2 regions of the Anoxybacillus sp. MB8 genome follow, and region 1 is predicted to be linked to the other one. Evidence: a T-box and tRNA genes for the amino acid it is inferred to sense, from the RefSeq annotation. Region 1 holds a T-box; the other holds one or more tRNA genes.
The links. The T-box of region 1 lies ahead of serS (serine--tRNA ligase). A T-box ahead of a tRNA ligase gene usually reads a tRNA of that ligase, here a tRNA-Ser.
Positions count from the first base shown of each region.

Region 1 (6,305 bases):
AACACTTTTTATAAAAAAAGGGGAGGGCATTCTCCCCTTATGCAATGACTTCTTTTCCTCCCATGTATGGGCGAAGCACTTCCGGAATAACGACAGTTCCATCTTCTTGTTGATAATTTTCCAAAATCGCTGCAACTGTTCGTCCAATGGCTAAACCAGATCCATTTAACGTATGCACATGTTCTGGCTTCGCTTTTGGATCTCGACGGAAACGAATGTTTGCACGGCGAGCTTGGAACGCTTCAAAATTGCTGCAAGAAGAAATTTCTCGATACGTACCATAGCTTGGCAACCATACTTCAATGTCATATTTTTTCGCTGCAGTAAAGCCTAGATCAGCTGTACACATACTCATCACACGATACGGCAAACCTAATAATTGTAAAATACGTTCCGCATCATTTGTTAACTTTTCGAGTTCTTCATAAGAATCTTCCGGTTTTACAAATTTGACAAGCTCTACCTTGTTAAACTGATGCTGACGAATTAATCCGCGCGTATCTCTTCCTGCCGATCCCGCTTCTGAACGGAAACATGCGCTATAAGCAGCATATTTAATTGGCAAATCGTCCGCTGATAAAATTTCATCGCGATGTAAGTTAGTCACAGGAACTTCTGCTGTTGGAATTAAAAAGTAATCTTCACTCTCGATCCGGAACGCATCTTCCTCAAACTTCGGAAGCTGCCCTGTTCCTGTCATACTTGTTCGATTCACAATGTACGGTGGTAAAACTTCTTCATATCCGTGCTGTTCAACATGTACGTCTAACATAAAGTTAATTAACGCACGTTCCAATCGTGCTCCAAGGCCTTTATAAAACACAAATCGACTTCCTGTTACTTTTGCTGCGCGTTCAAAATCTAAAATTCCAAGCCGATCCGCAATTTCCCAATGTGGTTTCGGTTCAAAAGAAAATGAACGTGGCTCTCCCCATTTACGAATTTCTACATTGTCATCTTCTGATTCGCCAATCGGCACAGAGTCATGCGGAACGTTTGGGATTGATAAAAGCAACGTCTCAAGCTGTTGTTCCACTTCTCGCAATTCATCATCAAGCACTTTAATGCGATCGCCAACTTCACGCATTTCAGCAATCAGATGGTCTGCGTCTTTTTTCTCACGCTTTAAGATGGCAATTTGTTGTGACACATCGTTTCGCTTATTTTTCAATTCCTCCGCTTGCGCAATTAATTCACGGCGACGACGATCGAGCTGCTCGAATTGTTCAAAATCCGTTAAGTCCTCGCCACGATGCTGAAGTTTTTGTTTTACTTCCTCAAAATTGGCACGTAGAAATTTTAAGTCTAACATCGTCATTCCTCCTTTTTGATTTATGAAACAAAAAACTCCCGTCCCAAAAGAAAGGGACGAGAGTATTCCCGCGTTGCCACCCTAGTTGAAGACGTGCGTCTTCCACTCGAGACATGTAACGGTTCTCACCGGAAATGCCTACTAACTTCACGCGTTCAGCATTTCGCTCCAGGATGGATTCACAAGTCATTCCTGCCGATTCACACCAGCCATCGGCTCTCTGAAAGGAAGAGGGCTTGTTACTAGTTCCTGTCATCGCTTTTTCTTTATATCATTTTCTTGGAAATAATGTACTATAAGTTTAAACAAAATGCAACCTGTTTATTCTTTCGCTTCTTTAACCATGTTTATAAAATATTGTGTCATGCGATGATCGTCCGTTAATTCTGGATGAAACGAACATCCTAAAAATTGTCCTTGTCTTGCCGCGACAATACGGTCCTCATATGTCGCAAGGACATCAACGTCGTCTCCTACGGACACAATGTGCGGAGCTCGAATAAATACACCAATAAAATCGTCCGCAACACCTTTAATTGTTAAAGATGCTTCAAAACTTTCGCGTTGGCGTCCGAATGAGTTGCGTTCGACTGTAATATCCATTAAACCAAGGTGTGGTTCATCGTAACCAACAATTTTTTTGGCTAAAATAATCAAGCCTGCACACGTTCCAAACATTGGCTTTCCTTCACGCGCGAATTGCTTCAGCGGTTCCATAAACCCGTATTTGTCCATTAAACGACGCATCGTCGTACTTTCGCCGCCTGGAATAATAAGGCCATCAATATGTGCCAGTTGCTCCACCTTTTTAACAACTACCGCTTCGGCACCACACGCTTCAATTGAACGTACGTGTTCACGTACGGCTCCTTGCAATCCGAGTACCCCTATTTTCGTCATATTCATTGCTCCTTTATATTACCATCCACGTTCTTGCATCCGTTGTTCAGGAAGCAACGAAGAAATATCAATCCCTTTCATCGCTCCACCTAGTCCTTTTGATAAATGAGCAATTAATTCATAATCTTCGAAATGAGTTGTCGCTTCAACGATAGCACGCGCATATTTTTCAGGGTTTTCTGATTTAAAAATACCTGAACCGACAAATACACCGTCAGCACCTAAATGCATCATTAACGCGGCATCTGCTGGTGTTGCGACACCACCTGCTGCAAAGTTAACGACAGGAAGACGACCAAGACGTTTAATTTCTAACAGCACTTCAAATGGTGCGCCTAAGTTTTTTGCCTCTGTCATTAACTCATCTTCGCTCATGCTAACAACTTTGCGCACTTGAGCATTGACTTTTCGCATATGGCGAACAGCTTCGACAATATTTCCTGTTCCCGGTTCACCTTTTGTGCGAAGCATAGATGCCCCTTCAGCAATGCGACGAGCCGCTTCACCTAAATCACGACAACCGCATACGAACGGTACAGTAAATTGACGTTTATCAATATGAAATTCTTCATCTGCCGGCGTCAACACTTCGCTCTCGTCGATGTAATCTACACCAAGCGCCTCTAATACACGCGCTTCAACATAATGACCGATACGCGCCTTCGCCATGACTGGAATCGATACTGCTTTCATCACTTCTTCAATCACAGTCGGATCAGCCATGCGTGCAACGCCACCTGCTGCACGAATATCCGCTGGAACACGCTCAAGAGCCATAACAGCTACTGCACCTGCTGCTTCAGCAATTTTCGCTTGTTCTGCGTTCACGACGTCCATAATGACGCCACCTTTTTGCATTTCCGCCATTCCGCGTTTTACACGTTCTGTACCTGTAACCGCCACCGTTCATTCCTCCCATTATGTATATCGTTATTGTGATATTGTACTGAAAAATCAATCCAGCGACAACTATTCATCACTGCAGTACACTATCCATATTCTAGCATACGTTTTTACTACGTAAAAGTATAGAAACACTAACTACATTTTTTTATTTTAACTCAATTTTTTTAAAAATCACAATAAAAATTTTAAAGCCCTCTAAAAAGAGAGCTTTAAAATAATCCTTTCATCGCATTTGAAGCACCATTCCAAATATCACTGAACAATTCGCCAATCGCTCGCATCGCCAAAACGAAACCATTTGCTTTTTCTACAGCTCGCTTTGTTACGATCTCTACCTTTTCTCCTTCTTTTGTTAAGTAACCATAATCTGTTCCTTCATATTTCACGTACATATATCCTACTTTTTGTCCTTTTTTCACAGGAGCTGTTAACGTTTCTTTTTCAATGACGACAACAGGCTTATATTTTTTTTCTTCCCCTCGCTTAATGACAAGCGACAATGGTTGTTTTGTTGCAATGGCAACTTCTTTTTCTTTTCCTTTCTTTACTGCTACTGTTTTATGTTTTTTTGTAATATAACCTTTTGGATACAATTGTTGCACCGTATAGTTGCTAAACGCGTAATCCAGCATTTTTCTCGTCTGTTCAAAGCGCGATAAATGCGTACCTTTTCCATTCGTTTTCGCATTCATCACAACGGTAATAAAGCGCATGCCATTTCGCTCTGCTGTACCTGTAAAACAATATCCTGCAAATTCTGTATATCCCGTTTTAATCCCATCGACACCTTCGTATGCTGCAACAAGTCCCGGGAGCATCCAGTTCCAGTTATCCATTTTAATTTGGTCATCTGTTCCTTCTCGGAAATACTTACGAGGAATACTTGCTGTTTCTAAAATTTCTGGGAACTCATGATATAAATGATATGCTAATGTCGCTACAGCACGAGCAGACATCACATTTTCTTCGTTATCTCCGCTACCTGCAGGGTGCAATCCTCCTAAATCTTTGTTATTTAACCCTGTTGCATTGACAAACTTGTAATCTTTTAATTCTAACTCTTTCGCTTTTTCATTCATCATTTTAACGAAATTTGTTTCCGAACCACCAACAATTTCTGCAATAGCAACTGTCGCCCCGTTTGCTGAGTAAATCGCCATCGCTTCATACAGTTCACGCACTGTATATTTCCCATCTTTTCTCAACGGAACATTCGATAAATCGCGCTTTTGGGAAATTTGATATACATACTCACTTACTGCATATTCTTGATCCCATTTTACGCGCCCTTCATGAATAGCCTCTAGCAACAAGTATTCCGTCATCATTTTTGTCATACTAGCAATTCCTAAAACCGCATCAATGTTTTTTTGATATAAAATCTTCCCCGTCTCCGCTTCAACAAGAATAGCGGCATCTGCTTCAATATTTAGTACGTCTTCTTCCGCTTTTATATTTTGCGGTAAAGTCACCATAAATAAGAACATTGCTGCGATGGAAATGATGAAGCTCTTGTACCATGTTTTCACGCTCAAACCCTCCAACTCTGTTTTACATAACCGTTATTTTAACATACTCTTGTAAAAAAAAATAGACAGAGGAATCTTCCACCTCTGTCTAGTTGTTATTACATGAATGAGTAGTTTGGAGCTTCTTTCGTAATTTGAACATCGTGAGGGTGACTTTCTCTTAATCCTGCTCCAGTCATGCGCACAAATTGCGTTTTTTCTCGCAATTCTTCTAAGTTTTTCGTGCCACAGTAACCCATTCCTGCACGCAATCCCCCAACAAGTTGATAAATCGTATCGGCAAGCGGTCCTTTATAAGGTACTCGTCCTTCAATACCTTCTGGAACAAATTTTTTATTATCTTCTTGGAAGTAACGATCTTTACTTCCTTTCTCCATCGCTCCCACTGAGCCCATCCCACGATATACTTTAAATCGTCTACCTTGGTAAATTTCTGTTTCTCCAGGGCTTTCAGACACGCCTGCAAGCAAGCTACCGAGCATAACAGCATGTCCACCAGCTGCTAAAGCTTTTACGATATCACCAGAATATTTAATTCCTCCATCAGCAATAATAGCTACACCGTATTTTCGCGCTTCTGTTGCACAGTCATAAATCGCTGTAATTTGTGGCACGCCGACACCTGCGACAACCCGTGTCGTACAGATGGATCCTGGACCAATGCCAACTTTAATAATGTTCGCTCCTGCTTCAATTAAGTCGCGCGTCGCCTCTGCTGTCGCGACATTTCCTGCGATAATATTTAAAGTTGGATACGTGTCGCGAATTTTCCGTACCGTCTCAAGTACACCTTTAGAATGACCATGCGCTGTATCAACTACAATAACATCGACATTGGCTTCCACAAGCTTTTTCACACGCAACATCGTATCTGCAGTCACTCCAACAGCTGCTCCAACGAGAAGACGTCCTTTCGCGTCTTTTGCTGCGTTTGGAAATTCAATCACTTTTTCAATATCTTTAATCGTGATAAGTCCCTTTAACACACCTTGATCATCAACGAGAGGGAGTTTTTCAATTTTGTACTTTTGCAAAATTTTTTCCGCTTCTTCTAATGTTGTTCCAACAGGGGCAGTAATTAAGTTTTCTTTTGTCATCACATCAGAAATTTTCATTGAGTAATCTTGAATAAAGCGTAAATCGCGATTCGTAATAATTCCAACGAGCTTTTGTTCTTCCGCATTGTTGACGATCGGAACACCTGAAATCCGATATTTACTCATTAAATGTTCCGCGTCATATACTTGATGTTCAGGAGTTAAAAAGAAAGGATCCGTAATTACACCGCTTTCAGAACGTTTTACTTTATCGACTTGTTCCGCCTGTTGTTCAATTGACATGTTTTTATGAATAATTCCTAATCCTCCTTGGCGTGCCATTGCAATCGCCATTTCCGCTTCGGTTACCGTATCCATTCCTGCACTAATAATCGGGATATTCAATTTTAACGTTTTACTTAGTTCAACTGTTAAATCGACATCACGAGGCAACACTTCTGACTTGGCTGGGATTAAAAGGACGTCATCAAATGTTAATCCTTCTTTCGCAAATTTTGTTTCCCACATTGTTTTTCCCCCTCACTTTGGAAATATTAATTAGTAGAGTATCAACTTCGCTTTTTTCTGTCAAGAAAACACGAAAATGTTAGATAATTCGAT
Region 1 is NZ_RXXX01000055.1:820-7,124, reverse strand. It holds gene serS (serine--tRNA ligase) at 38-1,312, opposite strand; T-box leader at 1,362-1,577, opposite strand; gene pdxT (pyridoxal 5'-phosphate synthase glutaminase subunit PdxT) at 1,634-2,212, opposite strand; gene pdxS (pyridoxal 5'-phosphate synthase lyase subunit PdxS) at 2,231-3,115, opposite strand; gene EKC99_RS13915 (D-alanyl-D-alanine carboxypeptidase family protein) at 3,328-4,605, opposite strand; gene guaB (IMP dehydrogenase) at 4,746-6,212, opposite strand.

Region 2 (15,150 bases), on a different contig from region 1:
GAACAACGAACATATCCAGTCAACGATAGACGGAACGTTGTTATCGGCTATGACTTAAAAAATGGAGAACGAATCGTTCGCGAATATACTGTTCCAACGAATTTATACAATCAATTTTATAAGCCGATTTTTAATTCCATTGAGTTCAAAAAGAATCATTATCCGATTTTACGTAAGACGAATTTTAAAGACGTCTTACAAATCAGAATTGGTTCAGAAGATAAAGTCGTTCGCTTGCAAGATCGTGATGATATTGAATCATTTTTAGCAGTCTTACAACAACAACTTTTACACGAAACATTTGATGAAACAACAATAAATCGCAGTTGGGGTACAATTAGCATTTTGTATGAAAAATACGAAGAACAAGGAATAGAGTGGAGAAAATCGTACCATCTCGTTGAACAATGGCTACAAGATCGCGGTTTATTACAACAAGCGAGAGTGACAGCGGATGATATTGCTGAAATCAAAATTATTAAAAACACAAAACAAGTTCCACAGTATGAGTGGACACCTGAAATGATTGAGCGAGAAAAAGCAAAAATGGTCGTTCATGATAAAGTGAAAATTGAACAATGCTTACAAATGGCTACTTGGGGAGAGGAAGATTATATTTTAGGTATTTACTATAAAAATGGCCGTATTGACATTCAGTCATTTTCAAAACATTTTGTTCCTCCATTCGTTCATTAAAAGACCTGCACGTTCAGGTCTTTTTCTTTGTTGGCAAACGAGGGGGATATTCGATAATATATTGTTGTTCATGATAAAAAATAGAGAGGTTGACTAGCTGTGAGAAAAATTGAACTGTTAGCGCCAGCGGGAGATTGGGATTGTCTTCGTGCTGCTGTTGCCAATGGAGCAGACGCAGTTTATTTTGGTGTGGATAAATATAATGCACGTGTACGGGCGAAAAACTTTCGTATGGAAGAATTAAAAGATGTGATGGCTTATTTGCATAAATACAATGTGCGTGGATATGTTACTTTTAATATTTTAGTGTTTGAAAATGAGCTAGAAGAAGCAAAGCAGCTCGTTGAAGCATGTATAGATGCAGGAGTAGATGCACTGATCGTCCAAGATTTAGGACTTGTTAAACTCATCCGCGATTTGTCGCCTGATTTTCCGATTCACGGATCAACACAAATGACTGTTACATCTCCAGAAGCTGTTGAATTTCTAAATCCTTACCACTTAGAAGTCGTTGTACTTGGTCGCGAAAATAATTTAACACACATTCAAAAAATTGCTGAGAAAACGAACGTTCCTTTAGAAGTATTTGTTCACGGAGCACTTTGTGTATCATATTCTGGGCAATGTTTGACGTCAGAAATGTGGGGTGGGCGTTCAGCCAATCGTGGAGAATGCGCCCAAGCTTGTCGCCTTCCATACGATTTAATCGTTGATGGCGAGCAAAAAGAAATGGGAAACGTCGCTTATTTACTTTCACCAAAAGACTTAGCTGCTCTTGATCTCGTTCCAGAACTTATCGAAGCAGGGGTAAGCACGTTTAAAATCGAAGGGCGATTAAAGTCACCAGAATATGTAGCAAATGTTGTCAGCAAATACCGAAAAGCTATTGATGAATATTTAGCAGGACGCCATTATACTCCTTCAACAGAGGAAATACGTGAACTACAACAAAGCTTTAGTCGAGGATTTACACATGGCTTTTTAAAAGGAACGAACAACAAACAGCTTGTTGATGGAACGTTTCCGAAAAGCCGTGGTGTATTTCTTGGAACGGTCAAAAAAGTATTAAAAGACGGTGTTTTATGCGAACTGCAAGCTCCGTTAAAACGTGGGGATGGCATCGTATTTGATGCAGGACGTCCAGAAGAAAAAGAAGAAGGCGGCCGCGTATACGATTTACGAAAACACGGAAAAAAAGTGGAAGGGGAAGTGGAAAAAGGTCTTGTTGAAATTGTCCCTGGCCGACATGACGTCAATTTAACGCGCGTGCGTGTAGGAAATCGCATTTGGAAAACGAGCGACCAAGAGCTTGATCGTCGTTTGCGTAAAACATTTGAAACCGAGCGACCATATCAGTTGTTTCCGCTAACTGTGCATGTGTACGGTGAAGCAGGAAAACCGCTCATTTCAACATGGCGCGATGAAACGACAGGCAATGAAGTAATCGTTCAATCTGAGCAAATGTTAGATGTTGCACAAAAGCGACCGCTCACATTAGATTTTATAAAAGAGCAATTCGGGAGATTAGGCGGAACGATTTTTGAATTAAAAGACGTTTATATGCATATGACAGACAATGTTATTCTTCCGGTTAAAGAATTAAACCGAATAAGAAGACAAGCCGTGGAACAGCTTATTGAAAAACGACAACGTCCGCGGCTATACATCAAGCAAGCCGTTGATTTAACATCTTCTTACCGACAAAAACAACGAGCAGAGAACCCTTCTTTAATGGCGCTTTGTCGTACGCTCGAACAAGTCGAAGCGGCATGTCATACAGATGTAGACATGGTGTATGCCGATTTCGAATTTACAACCGATTATCCGAAAGCTGTGCAGATTGCACGAACAACAAACAAACCGATCGCTTTAGCTACCCCGCGCATTCATATGCCTGGGGAAAATGGAATTTTAAGAGGGATTTTAAAAGCTGAGCCAGATGCCATTTTAGTTCGTAGTTTAGGAGCGGTGCAGTATTATACGAATCAATCAATAGAACAAACGTTAATCGGAGATTTTTCGCTTAACATCTCAAACCATCTGGCTGCACAGTTGTTTTTATCTCGAGGGCTCGATCGAATCACCCCTTCATACGATTTAAATATTCAACAAATGATTGATTTACTTGAAGCAGCACCAACAGAACATATCGAAATGGTTATTCACCAACATTTACCGATGTTTCACACTGAACATTGTGTATACTGTACATTTTTAAGTGAAGGAACCGATTTTACGAACTGTGGACGTCCATGCGAAAAACATCGTGTATCGTTGCGTGACCGTATTGGCATGCTTCATCCTGTTCGTGTGGATATCGGCTGCCGAAATACAGTGTACAATGCCATTGAACAATCTGGGGCAGAATATATTCCACACTTTTTATCCCTTGGTGTTCGCTCGTATCGTGTCGAGTTTTTGGAAGAGTCAGCGAAAAAAGTAGAAGAAGTCATCACATTATATCGCGAAGCGCTCGAAGGCAAACGGAGCGGAACAAGCGTATGGCGCACGTTAAAAGCCATTAATCAACTCGGCGTGACACGAGGACAACTCATCAAAAAATAAGCGGGCTCAAGCTCGCTTATTTTTTGTTATTTGTACATTTTGCTATAATAGTAAATGAACGAAAAAAGAAAGGGTGATTTGTATGCCAGCTGTTGAATCAAATATGTTTCCACTAGGAGAGAAAGCTCCATCGTTTGAACTTGTCAACGTGGTCAATGGACAAATCGTTCGGTTAGAAGACGTCAAATCAGACATTGCAACAGTAATCATGTTCATTTGCAATCATTGCCCATTTGTTAAACATGTTCAAGGGGAGCTTGTCCGTCTCGCCAACGATTATCTACCAAAAGGGATTTCATTTATTGCCATTAATTCGAATGATGTAGAAAAATATCCAGACGATTCGCCAGAAAAAATGAAAGAGGTAGCTGAACAATTTGGATATCCGTTTCCATACTTATTTGACGAAACACAAGAAGTAGCAAAAGCATATCAAGCTGCATGCACGCCAGACTTTTACATATTCAACGGTGCATTACAATGTGTTTACCGTGGTCAACTCGATGATTCACGACCAAGTAACGGAATCCCAGTGACTGGATCTTCTATTCGTACAGCTTTAGATGCATTGCTTTTAGGGAAACCTGTTCCGAAAGAACAGAAGCCAAGCATCGGTTGCAGCATCAAATGGAAAGAAAAATAAAAAAAACATTTGACATTTTTATTTCAAGCCTATATACTTAAGAAGTACCATTTCGTTCGTTATATCAATGATCGTTATAAGCTGCACCTTTGTCAGGTTCATCTTATAAGGACTTGACGAAAGTGTAGCTTTTGTTTTATGAGTAATGAAACGGTGGTCAATTTTTAAAATTGTTTTGGAGGAATTTCACATGAACACAGGTAAAGTAAAATGGTTTAACGCAGAAAAAGGTTTTGGATTCATTGAGACGGACGGAGGTACAGACGTATTCGTTCACTTCACAGCGATCCAAGGTACTGGATTCAAAACGTTGGAAGAAGGCGAAAAAGTAACATTTGACATCGTGAATGGCAACCGTGGGCCGCAAGCGGCAAACGTCCAAAAAGCATAAATAGTCAAACGTACGGGATCTCGCTTTTCGTGAGATCCCGTTTTTATATGCAACGAAACAAATTCTCACTGGCGCAGCTTCGGAGCTGCAAGGACGGAAGAGAGGTAGGGTTTCCGTCGTTTTTGTTTGTTCAACACGCTCATATCAAGAGTGTGTTTTTTTTTAAAAAAGATAAGAAAGTATAAAATTTTGAATTGATGTCTAGCTCCAAGCGCCATCGGCTCGAGTCGCTCCGCCCCACACTGCGGCGGCGACAGCCTCCTCGGTGGGGCTTGTGCGCTCTTCGCCGATAGGCGGCGCTTTGCGCTTTTCTTAATAAAAATACAGAAAATTTGATAAAAAACTATTGAAAAATGATGAATGATTCCATATAATAAACTCATGTTATAAAAATATACATAAGAATGTGAGGTAATGTGACATGAGTGAACTACTCGTCTCTGAACAAACAAACACTTCGACGCTTGAACAAATTAAAGAAATCATCAAACAAAAACATGTTGAACTATTACATTTACAATTTGTTGATATTGAAGGTGTTTTAAAGCACGTCACAGTGACAGCGGAACAACTAGATGATGTAGTAGAAGGAAAAATAATGTTTGATGGATCTTCTATCAAAGGTTTTTCGCCAATCAATCGCTCAGACTTATATTTACTTCCTGATTTACAAACATTTGCAGTACTACCATGGACAGTAGAAGCGGGGTATGCAGAAGCACGTTTTCTTTGCTCTGTGATGAATCCAGACGGAACGTTATTTGATGGCGATCCACGTAACGTATTGAAAAAAACAGTTGAACGAGCGAAACAAAAAGGATATACGATCTCCGTTGGTCCTGAATTAGAGTTTTTCTTGTTTAAAACAGATGAAAATGGAAATCCGACAACAACACCTCAAGATAACGGTGGCTATTTTGAGCCATCACCAAAAGATCTCGGTGAACGAGTTCGCTTAGACATTTATCGTGCATTAAAAGCAATGGGATTTACGATTGAGGCTTCGCATCATGAAGTGGCTGAAGGTCAACATGAAATTAACTTTAAATATGCGGATGCGCTTAGTTCCGCTGATAATGCAACAACATATAAATGGGTTGTAAAAACGATTGCTAAAAAATACGGATTGCATGCCACATTTATGCCAAAGCCGATTTTCGGTATTAACGGTTCAGGTATGCACGTAAACATTTCGCTATTTAAAGATGGAGAAAATGCGTTTTTTGATCCATCGGATGACAATCAATTATCTGAAACGGCATATCAATTTATTGCTGGTTTATTGCACAACGTAAAAAGTTTCGCAGCCATTACGAATCCATTAGTAAACTCATATAAACGTCTCGTCCCAGGATATGAAGCGCCTTGTTATATTGCGTGGTCGGCATCAAACCGCTCCGCATTAATTCGCATCCCTGCAAAACGAGGATTAGCAACACGCGTTGAACTTCGTTGTCCAGATCCATCTGCTAATCCGTATTTAGCGTTTGCAGTTATTGCTGAGGCAGGGCTTGATGGAGTAGAAAAAGAGCTCACTTGCCCAGCACCAATCGACGAAGATATTTTCCATATGACGAATGAACGTCGTAAAGAGCTTCGTATCGAAAACCTTCCAGGTAGTTTAGGGAAAGCGATTGAAGAATTAGAAAATGGAACGATTGGACGTCATACATTAGGCGACCATGTATTTAACGAGTATATCGCAATGAAAAAGAACGAATGGGATAGCTATCGAACAGCTGTTCATGCTTGGGAAATTGAACATTATCAAGCAAAATTTTAAAAGCGAGCGATTGTGCTCGCTTTTTTGCATGTTTTCATTATGTGTTTAAACAACAAATCGTTTATGATGATACATAGAACATAACGAAAGGGTGGTATTGTGTCTAAACGAATCATCGGGATGATTGTGGCGATTTGTGCTGCAACAACATTGCTATGGGCTATCGGCTTAATCGTCACTATTCAAGACCAATTTTTTTACGAAGCTTCCTCAGTAAAACAACCAAAGCAAACAACGTCAAACACAAAGAAAAACGATGCGCTTTCCATTGTCGCACTTGGCGATTCATTAACGCGCGGGACGGGAGATGAAACAGGAAAAGGATATGTTGGCTATGTTGTAGATGAACTAAAAAAACGGACAAATCAACATGTCCAATTCACCAATTTAGCTATTAAAGGACAACGATCTGCACAATTGATTGGCCAACTCAAACAAAAAGAAGTGCAACGTCAATTAAAAGAAGCCGACATCATTTTAATGACGATTGGAGGAAACGACTTATTTCGCGGTGGCGAAGCATTGAGAGACTTATCCACTACGCAATTAGAAAAAGAAAAAGAGAAATTTGCCCAACAGCTACGTACAATTTTTCAGCTTGTTCGCACAGTAAACAACGAAGCGCCCGTATTTTACATTGCTTTATATAATCCGTTCAATGATTTAGATAATGGGAAAGAAACATCTGCCGTTGTACGTAGTTGGAATTATGTGGCATCTGAAGTAGCAGCGGACTATCAATTCATCATTTGTGTTCCGACATATGATTTGTTTGAACTACAAGTAAACGACTATTTATATACAGATAAATTCCATCCTAATAAAGAAGGATATAAACGAATCGGTGAACGTGTTGCCTCACTTATTACGTTCACGAAAGGAGAAGAATAATGGAAGAAACGTTAGTTGTACAACATGTACGAAAAACAATCGGAAAAAAAGAAATTATTAAAGGACTTTCGTTTTCGTTAAAAAAAGGGGAAGTGTTCGGCTTCTTAGGTCCAAACGGCGCAGGAAAAACAACGACTATTCGCATGCTCGTCGGATTAATTCGACCGACATCTGGAACGATTTCAATTTGCGGCTATGATTTACAAAAACAATTTACAAAAGCGATCCAACATATAGGGTGTATCGTTGAAAACCCTGAACTTTATCCGTATTTAAGCGGTTGGGAAAATCTTGAACACTTCGCACGAATGGTTCCAGGAATTACAGCTCATCGCATTCAAGAAGTGGTTGAACTCGTCGGTCTACAAAATCGGATCCATGATCTTGTTCGTACGTATTCACTCGGCATGCGTCAACGCCTCGGTATTGCGCAAGCGCTACTTGGAAAACCGACGGTGCTTATTTTAGACGAACCAACAAACGGTTTAGATCCTGTCGGCATTCGTGAAATGAGACAGTTTATTCGCTCGCTTGCTGAAAAAGAACAGTTAAGTGTGCTCGTCTCATCGCATTTATTGAGTGAAATACAACTCATGTGTGACCGTGTGGCGATTATGTCTAAAGGAGAGATTATTCGTATTGATACGGTCGAACATTTGCTACAAGAACAAGCTCGGACATATTGGAGCGTTGATCCGGTAGATAAAGCAAAACAAATACTACAAAATGAAACGACTGTGCTTGGTGAAAAAGATGGAGCGCTCGTGACAATGTATGAATCAAACGAAACGATTGCGCGTTGCAATGCTCGTTTAATTGAAGCAGGGATATATGTCAGTGGAATTGAACGCAAACTTCCAACACTAGAAGACTTATTTATTGAATTAACGGGAGGGGAAACGATTGATTAATCTTGTATACAATGAAATGTTAAAAATTGTTCGTAAAAAACGCTTGTTTATTATCGCAGCGATCGTTGCTGTTCTCGTTAGCTTATTTACATACGCGCAATTTAAACAAATCGAAACGATTCGAGAACGGATCGGAACGACAGATTGGCGCACACAGCTACAACAACAAATCATCGACACACAAAACCGATTAAACTCAACAGGCATTTCTGAGGAATGGAAAAAGTTTCTTAAAATCCGTTTACAGCAACAACAATATTATTTAGACAACGATATTAATCCGATGGCACCGGGTGCTCCAACATTTATGCGCATGTTTATTGAAAACTCCATTGAGTTATTTTTACCGCTTCTCGTTATGGTCATTGCAGCTGATCTCGTTTCATCAGAGGCAAGTGGAGGAACAATCAAGCTGTTGTTGACACGTCCTGTGAAACGATGGAAAGTTTTAATGAGCAAATATATAGCGATGATTTTATCTACGTCGTTTATCGTATTTTCTGTCGCTCTATTATCATACGCTATCTCTGGCATTGTATTTGGATATGGTGGATGGAATTTGCCGCTTTTAACAGGATTTTCGGTTCAAGGTGAAGAACTAAATACAACAGCTGTTCATCTTATTCCGCAATGGAAATACTTACTTATTGAATTCGGGCTTGCTTTTTTTGTTTCGCTCGTCGTCGGTACGCTTACGTTTATGTTGTCCGTATTAATACGTAGTACAGCCGCGGTGATGGGAATTATGCTTGCTGCCCTTATTTCAGGTGCGATTTTATCAAGCATGGTATCATCGTGGGAGTCTGCGAAATATTTATTTATGGTAAATTTACGACTCACAAGTTATGTTAGTGGAACGGCGCCACCGATTGATGGGATGACACTTTCCTTTTCAATGACTGTGCTCGCCGTTTGGGCGCTTGGTGCACTGATCGTTTCTTTTTATGTATTTACGAAAAGGGATGTTTACTAATGAAAAAAAAGATTTATACGGTCATGGATGCATTACGACACCGAACACCAACGGTTATGGATTTCGACAAATACGCTACATATGCTGTTCTTCTTCCACTCATCCGTCAACACGATGATACATTTGTCTTATTTGAAGTGCGTTCATTTCAATTGCGTCGACAGCCAGGTGAAATTTGTTTTCCGGGTGGAAAAATGGATCCGTGTGATCAAAGTCCACAAGAAACAGCCATTCGGGAAACATGTGAAGAGTTGGGGATTGAAAAAGAACATATTACACATGTCGTTCCACTTGATTATGTGCTTTCACCGTTTGGTATGGTCATTTATCCGTTTGTTGCATTTGTGAATAACGCACACATGCAAATCAATAAAAAAGAAGTGGAAGATGTATTTACCGTCCCGTTATCTTTTTTTATTGAAACGAAACCAAAAATATATCGTGTTCAATTCGAACCAAAGCCCGAAGACGATTTCCCATTTGACGATATTCCTGGAGGAAGACAGTATAATTGGCGACCAAGGCAAATCGAAGAACATTTTTATTACTACAAAGACAAAGTCATTTGGGGATTAACCGCAAAAATTGTGTATCATTTCGTTAGACTTATTGAACAGATGAGGGGAGAATGAGTATGGGACAACCTGTTGATTTAGGATTTGGCATTTCACTTATTGATTTATATGATCTACAAACTGCCCAGCGAACAGGAGCATATGTTTTTCATGAAGAAGAAGTGACGATTATCGAAACAAGTGCGAGCCCTTCTATCCCGCATTTACTTAAAGGACTAGAAGCAATCTCTATTGATTTACACGACGTAAAAAACATTATCGTTACACATATTCATTTAGATCATGCTGGTGGGGCGGGGATGTTACTACAACATTGTCCAAATGCTCGCGTATTCGTTCATCCAAAAGGCATGCGCCATTTAGCTGACCCGTCTCGTCTCATTGCAGGGGCAAAAGCCGTTTATGGCCAATCGTTTGACGCTTTATTTGACCCGATTGTTCCAATTCCTGAAGACCGATTAATTGTAAAAGAAGATGGAGAAACGTTACAAATTGGAAAAAATCGTACACTAACGTTTCTTCATACACCGGGGCATGCGAATCACCATTTCTCTATTTATGATCAAACAAGTAACGGCATTTTTACAGGTGATACAGCCGGTGTCTTTTACCCTCAATTGCTTTCGTACGGTGTTGAGTTATACCTGCCGTCTACATCGCCAAATCAATTTGATCCCGAAGCGATGCGCACATCGATTGAAAGATTTATGACGTTACGTCCAGATCGTATATATTTTGGCCATTTTGGTATGTCAACACATACACAAGTAGTTTGGAATCAACTTCATTACTGGTTACCGCTCTTTGTGCAAATCGGTTATGATGTTGTAAATGAACAAATGAATCTATCTTTTACAGAAAAAACAGAGGCTGTGTCCAATCGTTTATTTGATCATATCCAAACATTTTTGCGCAAACAGCAAGTACCTGATGATGCCGATGTATATAAAATACTTCAGCTCGACTTACAAGTGTGTGCAATGGGTCTTGTTGACTATATAGAAAAACAAAAAAGGTAATTGACGACAAATCATGTTTTCGCTATAATTTCTTTGGCACCCCACTCATACGGAGGAGTACCCAAGTCCGGCTGAAGGGGTCGGTCTCGAAAACCGATAGGGGTGTCAAAGCCCGCGGGGGTTCGAATCCCCCCTCCTCCGCCATATCTCCTCTTTTATTCCTTCTTTGTGATCTTCAACTTTGTTTCTTTATTTCAATTGCGAGGATGTGACAATTTGAAAAAATATTATGTCGTTTGGGAAGGGGCGAAAACAGGCATTTTTTCTTCTTGGGACGAGTGTAAACCGTACGTTATTGGCGTTCCGGGGGCGAAATATCGCTCATTTCCATCGAAAGAAGAAGCAGAACAAGCATTTGCGTCTAGTCCGTTTGTAAACCGAACGAAAAAAAATAAAGCGCATGCAACAAACTATGTAGAGGAAAGCATTTGCGTAGATGCGGCATGTAGCGGAAATCCAGGATGGATGGAGTATCGAGGAGTACATACGAAAACAGGGAAAGAGTTGTTTCATGTTGGGCCGATGATCGGAACAAATAACATTGGGGAGTTTTTAGCCATTGTTCACGCATTAGCATGGTTACAACAACAAAACAAAAGTTTGCCGATTTATTCTGATTCGGCAACAGCTATCAAATGGGTAAAAGGAAAAAAGGCGAATACAACGCTCGTTCGCAACGCTGAAACAGAACGTGTCTGGCAACTTGTTGAGCGTGCTGAAGCGTGGTTGCGCACGCACCATTATACAAATGAAATTATGAAATGGGAAACCGAGCAATGGGGAGAAATTAAAGCAGATTTCGGACGAAAGTGAAAGGAGAGGGATATTAACCTTCTCCTTTTTGCATGTCATCGAGTTGTTGTTTTAGTTTTTGTTTATCCAATTGTTCACCGATGATAACAAAATGTAACGGGACATTCATTTCCTCTTTCATATAGAGCGGTGTACCGTATGCATACTGAAAGGAGTAAACTCCACTTGTATGAGTAAAACGTAAAAATCCTTTCATGCGGTAAATAGTATCAGGAAGTTGTCGTACCCAGTGTTCGAACACGTCTAAGTCAATTGGGCTTGCAAATGTATGTACGTATGTTTGAATGCGTAGTCTTTCGATGTTCATTCGCTCATGCTCGTTTCTCATCCGCTTCGATAACAAATGAATATCTTCGATTCGTACATTAGAAAACGTTGTGAAAATTGTGCGCGCTTCGCTGTTGATCGTTTGTAACTCAAACGATAATTTCGCTTGTTCATCTGGACGTAATATATCTGTCTTATTGACAATTAATACATCCGCGTGACGAACTTGTTCTTTTAACAACATTTGCAGAGGAATGGAGAGTTGTTGACGATTCACCCAACGTGTTGCGTCGATTGTCGTAATAATGCCTCCCATTTGAATGCGATCAGCAAACAATGGCGACATACACGCATCGAGCACTTCAACAGGATGAGCTACCCCTGTCGTTTCAACATAAATGACGTCTAACTCATGTTGTTGAAGAAGTGAATGAAGTTCTACTTCAAATTGATCTTGAATGGTGCAACATACACAGCCGCTTAATAATTCGCTTAACACAGCATCTTCTGAAACGGCATGCGAATCAATAGATACTTGACCGATTTCATTCATTACCACAGCCACTTTCCGTCCACGCTCTTTTTCATTTTGTAGTAGTCGCTTTAATAATGTCGTTTTACCACTTCCGAGAAATCCAGATAAGATGTATATGTCTGTATGTTTCATAAAGTTCTCCTTTCTACATGTTCTTTTTTGATCATAGTCAAAAGTAATACATAGCACAAGAAAAATATATCGTGCATCGATGGGCAATTTGCTTAGAAGAGAAAAAATGATGCATCTGTCCTTGCATACCTTTTGTTTTCTTTCATATACATATCTTTGTAATCTTTTTGGAAAAATTTTTATCATCTATTTACAAACTTATCTTATCATGTATATAATTTACTATATCCAATCATTTGAAAAGGAGGGAAGGACCATGACGACAATGACAGTAGCATATTGCACAATCGAACATCGAACAAAGAAAGACTGGTCCAACCTTCCCGTGTGAAGATCATTGATCTTTTCATAAGCGCTCACATGCCGCAAGGAAGGTACTGTTCCTTGCGGCTTTTATTTTCAATCCGCAAAGGGATCTTCTCTTGCGGATTTTTTATTGAAAGGAGGTGAGCAAGCGATGAAGTTTCATTTATTTTTCTTAACGATTTCTATTCAACGACGAATATGGACGGCTGAAGAAATAAAGCAAGAACAGCTCATTCATCAACTTGAAGAAGAGATGATGGATCGAAAATGTTCAATGTATCAATTGTTTTAATTTGGAAAACAAATACATGTTGAAGGGGGAATGAAAAATGGAACAGCAACGCTCGAAAACAAATGTGACTTGGACGGTAGATGACGATTAGTTTTACGCGACAAGAGTTGATCTTATAGATCAGCTCTTTTTTCTTTACAAAATCTTTACTTGTTCATATAAGTATATGATTATATAATGATTAACGGATGAAGGAGGGAGGTATATGTATCACGAAGAAGTTGCAAATATGTTAAAGTTACTAGGCGATAAGACTAGACTGATGATTATCAGTATATTGAACGAAACAGACTGCTGTGTATGTGAGCTTGTTGACATGTTACAAATGAGCCAGCCAGCCATTAGTCAACATTTACGAAAATTAAAAGACAACGGTTTAGTAAAAGAATCAAAAAAAGCGCAGTGGGTATTTTATTCACTAAATAAAAAACATGAGTTTTATCCAATGATGCAAAGCATTTTTGCTTATTTGCCAGATCCAAAAGAGCACATTCGTCAACTTGAGGAAAAAGGAATGCGTATGCAGTGTGAATAAAAAGAGAGGAGTGGTTTTTTGCTTTCCGTTATTCTTGCATCACTGATTTTTCTTATTACCCTCGTTTTTGTCATTTGGCAACCGCGCAATTTATCCATTGGTTGGTCTGCCTGCGGGGGCGCCTTATTAGCGTTGCTTGTTGGAGTCGTTGATTTCCAAGATGTTATAGATGTAACAAACATTGTTTGGAATGCGACGCTTGCTTTTATTGCGATCATTATCATTTCTTTAATTTTAGATGAAATTGGCTTCTTCGAATGGGCAGCGTTACATATGGCGCGTGCGGCTAAAGGAAATGGGATGAACATGTTTATATTCGTCTCTATTCTCGGCGCACTTGTGGCAGCGTTTTTCGCAAACGACGGCGCTGCACTCATCTTAACACCGATTGTATTAGCCATGGTACGTGCATTGCAGTTTGATGAACGAAACGTATTACCATTCATCTTAGCGAGTGGATTTATTGCAGACACAACATCTTTGCCACTTATTGTAAGCAATCTTGTCAATATTGTCTCTGCGGACTTCTTCCATATTAGTTTTGCTGAGTACGCATCGCGTATGATTGTGCCAAACTTTTTCTCGCTCGCAGCGAGCATCGGGGTACTTTACTTATATTTTCGAAAAGACATTCCGAAACGTTATGATTTATCGCATGTCAAACAACCATACGAAGCGATTAAAGACGTGCGCATGTTTCGATTGTCTTGGATCGTTCTTGCGGTTTTATTAGTCGGTTATTTTGTCGGTGAATTTGTAAATATCCCTGTTTCGTTTATTGCTGGTGCTGTCGCGTTATTGTTTTTATGGATGGGAAGACGTAGTCCGGCTGTACATGTGAAGCAAATATTAAAGGGGGCGCCATGGGCTGTCGTCTTTTTCTCGATCGGGATGTATGTTGTTGTCTACGGATTACGTAACGTCGGATTGACGAACATTCTAGCTGATATGATCGAAGCGGCTGCGAATCAAGGACTGTTTATGGCGACGATTGCCATGGGATTTATCGCAGCTATCTTATCATCTGTTATGAATAATATGCCAACCGTCATGATTGATGCGCTAGCGATAGCTGATACGAATACGACGGGAATCGTTCGAGAAGCGCTAATTTATGCAAATGTGATTGGCTCAGACTTAGGACCGAAAATTACACCGATCGGTTCGCTTGCCACACTTCTTTGGTTACATGTGCTTTCAACAAAAGGAGTAAAAATCACGTGGGGCACTTATTTAAAAAATGGTTTCATTTTAACCATCCCAACGTTATTTGTTACTCTCGTTGGGTTATATATATGGTTACTTATTATTCATTAAAAGGAGTCGATTGAGATGAAAAAAGTAATTTATTTCTTATGTACAGGGAACTCTTGCCGTAGCCAAATGGCAGAAGGATGGGCAAAAAAATATCTCGGTGATGAATGGGAAGTATATAGTGCTGGCATTGAGGCCCACGGTTTAAATCCAAATGCAGTCAAAGCGATGAAAGAAGTAGGGATCGATATTTCAAATCAAACATCAGACATTATCAATGAAGAGATTTTAAACAGAGCCGATTTAGTCGTTACATTATGTGGACATGCGGCTGATCATTGTCCAGTCACACCACCGCATGTCAAACGTGTTCATTGGGGATTTGACGATCCAGCAAAAGCAGAAGGAACAGAAGAAGAAAAATGGGCCGTCTTTCAACGCGTCCGTGATGAAATTGGTGCACGAATTAAACGATTTGCCGAAACAGGAGAATAAGAGGAAAAAAAAGAAGTCGGGAGGAAACGTCCTGGCTTCTTTTCTTAATATAACGAAAATATATTGTTTTCAGA
Region 2 is NZ_RXXX01000034.1:5,110-20,259, reverse strand. It holds gene EKC99_RS11475 (DUF6449 domain-containing protein) at 1-696, shown strand, start outside; gene EKC99_RS11470 (U32 family peptidase) at 796-3,261, shown strand; gene EKC99_RS11465 (thioredoxin family protein) at 3,344-3,904, shown strand; gene EKC99_RS11460 (cold-shock protein) at 4,095-4,295, shown strand; gene glnA (type I glutamate--ammonia ligase) at 4,717-6,078, shown strand; gene EKC99_RS11450 (SGNH/GDSL hydrolase family protein) at 6,178-6,969, shown strand; gene EKC99_RS11445 (ABC transporter ATP-binding protein) at 6,969-7,880, shown strand; gene EKC99_RS11440 (ABC transporter permease) at 7,873-8,853, shown strand; gene EKC99_RS11435 (NUDIX hydrolase) at 8,853-9,485, shown strand; gene EKC99_RS11430 (MBL fold metallo-hydrolase) at 9,488-10,447, shown strand; tRNA gene EKC99_RS11425 (tRNA-Ser) at 10,499-10,591, shown strand; gene EKC99_RS11420 (ribonuclease H1 domain-containing protein) at 10,664-11,260, shown strand; gene EKC99_RS11415 (CobW family GTP-binding protein) at 11,274-12,194, opposite strand; gene EKC99_RS11410 (YrzI family small protein) at 12,652-12,792, shown strand; gene EKC99_RS11405 (ArsR/SmtB family transcription factor) at 12,998-13,327, shown strand; gene EKC99_RS11400 (arsenic transporter) at 13,346-14,644, shown strand; gene arsC (arsenate reductase (thioredoxin)) at 14,660-15,076, shown strand.
Region 2: it has a tRNA-Ser gene. The T-box ahead of serS (serine--tRNA ligase) is inferred to sense a tRNA for this amino acid. The anticodon was not compared.